One region of the Paenibacillus sp. 2TAF8 genome, then DNA from elsewhere that is predicted to be linked to it. Evidence: riboswitches for the same ligand, from Rfam matches in the RefSeq annotation. Region 1 holds a riboswitch; the other holds the start of a gene.

What was found. A riboswitch is a leader RNA that binds a small molecule or an ion and turns the genes downstream of it on or off. The one in region 1 is predicted to bind cyclic di-AMP.
Region 2: linked by a shared signal. The riboswitch ahead of AB4Z30_RS11890 (hypothetical protein) and the one ahead of AB4Z30_RS28120 (C40 family peptidase) in region 1 are both predicted to bind cyclic di-AMP.

The regions. Positions count from the first base shown of each region.
Region 1 is NZ_JBFRFN010000033.1:28,932-32,144, forward strand. Features, by position in the region: gene AB4Z30_RS28110 (M1 family metallopeptidase) at 1-191, shown strand, start outside; gene AB4Z30_RS28115 (hypothetical protein) at 202-1,056, shown strand; cyclic di-AMP (ydaO/yuaA leader) riboswitch at 1,346-1,483, shown strand; gene AB4Z30_RS28120 (C40 family peptidase) at 1,487-1,957, shown strand; gene AB4Z30_RS28125 (GNAT family N-acetyltransferase) at 2,292-2,789, shown strand; gene AB4Z30_RS28130 (c-type cytochrome) at 2,939-3,213, shown strand, end outside.
Region 2 is NZ_JBFRFN010000006.1:393,276-396,488, forward strand. Features, by position in the region: gene AB4Z30_RS11885 (glutathione peroxidase) at 253-729, opposite strand; cyclic di-AMP (ydaO/yuaA leader) riboswitch at 1,109-1,284, shown strand; gene AB4Z30_RS11890 (hypothetical protein) at 1,399-1,830, shown strand; gene AB4Z30_RS11895 (HAD family hydrolase) at 1,989-2,687, shown strand; gene AB4Z30_RS11900 (Nramp family divalent metal transporter) at 2,819-3,213, opposite strand, start outside.

The sequences.
Region 1 (3,213 bases):
GCATTACCTATAAGTTCACATATACATCTCCTGTCACCTGGGCCATGACCGACCCTTTGTATGACATTGTGCTCGAAAATCGCCATATGAACAATTTCCTGAGAACCGGACTGGATGAGCAAGTCAAATCCCGCTGGAACATGAGTGCTACGAAATTAATTGAAGCCATATTCGGAGGTCTGTCATGGTGAGGTGGAGACAGTGAAAGCAAAAATTCGTGAAGGCTGGTTTCTCGTCCGTCAGCATATGTTTATTGCCGCACTTTTATTTATCTATCAATTAATCTGGGGATATTTCATCTATCGGCTAGTTCAATCGGCTGTCGTTCCTCTTCTGCTACGTTACCCAACAGACGATGTCGGAGAACTAAGTACACTTTTATTCAAAATGGAAAGCCAGCTGAGTCTGTCCGGCCCTGAAGTCCAGCGCTATCTGTGGATTCTGGGCGGCATGTTGCTGCTTCGCCTTTTGATCAGCCCACTCATTCAAGCCGGATTGCTCTACTCCCTTCAACATTTCAATTCTTCAGAAGAACGCATTCCTTTTATTCAGGGTATTAAAAAGTTATGGAAACCGATGCTCCTGACGCACACCATACGTACAGTACTCATACTACTCCCTGCGTACTGGCTCGTTCCCATTTTGTATTCAACAGTAATGGATAGCTTTCATTCTCTTCATCTGTTACTTCCTGGCATTCCATATGCAGCAAGCTGGATCATCTATGGCTGGATTGTACACCATGCTGTGCTCTATATGCAGTTTGGCATTTCTGACCCGGAAGGAGAAGGACGAATTCACGGTACATTTAAGGGACTGTGGATTGCTGTACGCCGCATCTTCCCTGTCATCGGCATTGCGCTGGCGCTGGGAGTTGTTCATTTGTTTGTCTTTGGTGCATTCACATCTGCCTCATGGTTCCTGACAGGACTCTCCGGGCTGATCTTGCAACAAACATACCCCCTTGCCCGCAGCCTGCTAAGCATGTGGAAAATTTGTAGTCATTTTCGCTTATGGCAATCGACATCAACCAGAAATGAAGATCATATAGGTTAACTCAAAAATTAGGCACGCAATCTGAGATCGCTTTCAAAAATAAAAATTTGTTACCATCTCATGTTACACATTTCATTCGTTATTGCGTATAAATACACAAACCTCGACCTTTCCCCGTCAAAGGTCGAGGTTTTTTTTGCTAATTTTGCTGCTAAACGTTGCCAAAGTACTAAGCCTCTGGTACAATAATCGCAGTGAGCTTTTAGTAACAACTTTGTAATCTTTAAATCCTGATTTGTAACAACTTTAAATTAAATCCTTAAATTAAATTTTCTTTTTTCAGGTGCAATAACTAGCAAAGCCAAATTCTTGGCACCTGGGAAGCGGGGGAACCAGTTATGGGTGAATTGATCTTGAAACAGAGGGATCATAGGGGACCTTCAACCGAATCCTTAAGCTAACCTCGCAGGCGTTGGAAGGGGTATATCACTTGTTTAAGAAGAAACTTACTGCAGCAGTACTTAGCCTCACATTTGCATTATCACTTGGAGCAGGCAGCGCGTTTGCAGATTCTAAGATGGACAAAGTCATTGATTCAGCAATGGGAACTACATACAAAAGCGGAGGAACAACACTTGATGGTTTTGACTGCTCCGGATTCACACGGTATGTATTTGACAAACTAGGTATTGATTTGGCTCGTCAATCTAGCTCTCAATACGACATGGGGGATTCCGTATCTCGCATGGAGATGAGACCTGGAGATCTGGTGTTCTTCAACACAACAGGTAAAGGCGTGTCACACGTAGGTATTTTTGTAGGAAGTGGCAAGTTTGCACATTCTTCTTCTTCTAAAGGTGTAACGATCAGCTCATTGAGCGAAGATTACTGGGCTAACCGCTACATTGGCGCTAAACGGATTATGAGCACGGATGCGTATGAGTCTTTGGCCCTCGACTAGGGACAAGCTGGAATCAACATCATACTGTAACGAAGTATAAACAGAACCGCCCGGTACATTCTCCGCAGGAATGTATCCGGCGGTTTTTTTATGCTTTCTGATCCCATGTGGCTGCTGATGCTGCAAATTCATGTAGATGTTCCTGAACCAACACGTTATCTTCCTTCGTTGATCCGTGCCCTTATGATGTTTTTACCCATCCCGTTATAATATAAACGGAGTGATCCGTACTTTTGTTTCATTTTTTTCTGAGAATTGAAGACTTGTCAAATGGACAGGTCTTTTGTAGAGTGAACAATGAACGGATAACGGAGAAAGGAGCATGCACTTTTATATGAAGAATGAAGCCCCTTTGACGTTTCATGTGGTGCCTATGCAGGAAGAACATGCAGAACTCATCTGTAGCTGGCAATATGATCCGCCTTACAATATCTATAGCTGGCTGCCGTGGGAACAGATGAAAGCATTGGAAGTTGAGTTTGGAGATGCACAACTGCGAGAAGAGCAATATGCCATTGTCCTGAATCAGGATAATCATGTGTATGGGTTTGCACAATATTTTCCGCTCCAGAATGTTACACGTATTGGCCTCGGCATGCACCCGAATCAATGTGGTCAAGGTCATGGCAAAGCTTTCGTTGAAGCCATCGTACAAGAGGCCATCCGTCGCAATCCGTCCAATGAGATTGATCTTGAAGTACTCACTTGGAACAACCGTGCTATTCAAGTATATCTAAAGAGCGGATTTATTATCCAGGATACATATGAACGCCAAACCCCAAGTGGTTTAAAGCCCTTCTATTGCATGGTCTATGAAGGCCCTAGAGCGTAAATTAATGATTAAAATGGTTTCAATTTGTCTCTCTTTGGTGATTAGTTCAAAAAATTACCACAAAATGCTATGATGTAATGACAGCTTCCGTTATAATGATAGGGATAGTTTGAGTTAGATGATCTTTCATTCTGGAGGGGACATAAGGGATGCACAAATGGATCATGAGCGGGGTATTTTTTGCAGCATGTGCTTTAGCTATTGTTTTAATGTTTACGCTTCCAGGTAAAGAGGAAGTAGCCAAGGAAGCCAAACCGCCCATGCCTGAAGTAGCTATGGATGCTGGACAGGCTGAAACACTGGTGAAAGCCAACTGTATTTCCTGTCACGGTGATCAGCTTCAAGGTGGCGTAGGCCCGGCTCTTGCAAACATTGGTAGCAAGGACGATGTGGAGAAAATCTATTCCACGATTGTCAAAGGTAA
Region 2 (3,213 bases), on a different contig from region 1:
TCAGTATGGTCTTTATTGATATTCGCCATCATACCCTAAGTGGCATGGCGTACGGCTTGATGGGGCACAAAAGAACAAATAGGCAATATAGATGAACAATAGCAGCCTTGCAAACAGATCTAGACTACATTAAGAGTGGAATGGATGCTATCCGAATGGTATATCAAAAATATAAAAAACCATCCTGCAGATTGGAGTAAATCCTGACCTCATTGCTTCCGGATGGTTTGTTTATTAATTGTAAAAATAGATTTATTTGAGCAGTTTCTGAATATCTTCTTCAATTTTGTCTGGAGTGGTCTGCGGGGCATACCGCTTCACAACTTTACCATCTTGATCGACAAGGAATTTGGTGAAATTCCATTTAATCGCTTTGGAGCCGAGCAAGCCTGGCGCTTCTTTAGAAATATGCTGGAAGAGTGGATGAGCACTGGAACCATTGACGTCAATTTTCTCAAACATAGGGAAGCTTACGCCATAATTCATCTGGCAGAACTCCGCAATATCATCGGAAGAGCCTTTCTCCTGCGCGAACTGGTTGCTTGGGAATCCAAGCACTTCGAATGGAGCATCTTGGAATTTATCCTGCAGTTCCTGCAAGCCTTTGAATTGAGGGGTAAGACCACATTGACTTGCGGTATTCACAATCAACAACACTTTGCCGCGATATTGGGACATTTCAATCTCTTGTCCACGGAGAGTGTTTACTTTGAAATCATAGACTGACATGGGGATTGCCTCCATCCTATTATTCTTGATATATTTATTATATTTTAAGCAATTAAATAATGCAAAACTTATTTTGGTTTATCGTTGTTATGTTCATTCGCTAAGTCGGAGTTCCGCATAGGTGAGGAATACACGAATTAATTTTCGTGCGGCTGAGAATTAGATAGCTTGGATGAGATGGATGGCGTATAACCTCATTGTAAGCGTTATTATTAATGATTATTGCCGGAAATCTGACGATTCGGTGATCTGTGTGCACTTTACATGATCATGGCACGGGTGTATGATTCATATCGTAATTTGAATTTTAATTAAATTGTACATGAAAAACGAAACAAACGATAATATCGATCGATCTTTTACTCAAGATGTACGAACGATGTTTTAATCGCTGAGTTTCCATTCGTAATGAATGGAAAACGGGGGAACCAACAGGATGTGCTGTATTACAGCAGCAGTCATCTATGGGGTGAATTTTCCGGTGACAGCTGGAAATAGGGCGACTCTCGCGTCCGAATCCGTCAGCTAACCTCGTAAGCGTTAAAGGGAGAGGCAACAAACCGCACGCTGGTTCATGGCGCTTATGCCATGGATTATTTAAGAAGCGTTTCGGAGGCCTTGGTCCCCACGCTTCTTTTTTGTTGTCTTTTCACGCCAAGGGAGGAACGAATGATGGATACAGAGATGATTTTGGTAACGGCACCGAACGAAGCCGGACGTAAATTTGTTAAATTGCTGATGTACAAAAAAATGCCTTTTGCCGTTCTGACGAACAGTGCTGGTGAGGAACGCAAGCTTCGCCGGATTGGCGTAGAACACGTCATTCGTATGAATACGGCAGCGGCTGAGAAATGGTTTTTGCCGCAGGGAAGTGTAGGAAATGTATTTATTTTTGAAAACAGTCTGAATTTGACCTGCCGTTACCTGCAGATTTGCCGCTCGTGGACATCGAAGTCTTTGTGTGTGATCACCGAGCAGAGCCATCCTAAAGGGATTTATCGGGGTATGGGAGCAGATAAAATTGTATATTCGTTGAATGGAGAAGTCGGCTTTCTTCTCAATAGTTGCAATAAACCGCAAGCTGAAGTGAGCAGCTTGTGATTGAGATTGATCCAAGGTAAGACGCCTGTTATAATTGCAGGTATAGACTAACGGAATTTGAGGAGACTCATGCTTGTCGTGGGTCTTCTTTTTTTTATGGAAACAGTACGGTAGTATAGAAGCGAGGGGCGACCTGTAGCTTACGAGGAGGAATCAGCGTGCCGGATATTGCCGGATTGAAGTGGCTGTTTTTTGATGTGGGGGATACGCTGGTGGATGAATGGGAGCCAGTAGATGATATTATTGGGCAGTTCGTTCGTGAGGCTAATGATTACGGCTATCCAGTAAAGATCGAGGCGGTACGAGAACTGTTTGCTACCTGTTACCGTAATTATGAGCAGTGGCCTATGAAAGTAGCCATACGTACATATATTCATGATGAAGATCACCGCATTCAGATTCAGAACAAGCTCAAATTCCATAAAGAATTGGAGCAACCTTTTCCTTCTGCAACCAAGGTGCTTGAACAGCTTTCGCAGCACTATCGTATTGGTATTATTGCCAATCAGAGCCCCGGGACTGAAGCAAGGCTGGAGAGCTACGGACTTCGTAAATATGTCCATGTTCTCGCCTGTTCGGCAGAAGAAGGGGTGTCCAAGCCTGATCCGGAGTTGTATGCGGTTGCTCTGAAGCAGGCTGGATGCGCGCCCGAAGAAGCGGTTATGATTGGTGATCGAATCGATAATGATATTATGCCAGCACGTCGTTTAGGCTTACGCACCATTCGTATTTTGCAAGGGTACGGAAGGTTCCAGCCAGAGCTTTCGGATGGCGAGCGTGCAGACTGGACAGTGGAGTCTCTGGATGAATTGCTTCCATTACTTATTGCTGATGGGGATACGAGCGGATCTGTATGAGCATGAGGTTAGATCCGGCCCGAGTTAAAGGTATAAATGGCTGGAGCTGGTTAAAAATAAAGGCATGAAAAGGCTGATGCGCCCGGTATGAGGATACCGTGGCACATCAGCCTTTTCAATGGCATTCTAAGTTAGAACTGAATAATGGTCTGGACAATCAAATACACATTCAGCACTACGATAATAACGGCAATAGACCAAGATACGATTTTGAGCCACAGTTTATTGACAAAAGCCCCCATACGTTTTTTGTCACTTGTGAACATCACAAGCGGTATGACGGCAAATGGCAGTTGCAGGGATAGGATGACCTGACTCAAGATCAGCAACTCTTCTGTGCCGCGCTCACCGGCAATAGCAGTGACGATGACAGCGGGGATGATGGCGATCAGACGCGTGACCAGTCTGCGCAGCCAAGCCGGGATACGGATATTCAGGAATCCTTCCATAACGATCTGTCCTGCGAGCGTGCCTGTAAGGGTAGAATTCTGACCGGATGCGAGCAAAGCTACACCGAACAGGACAC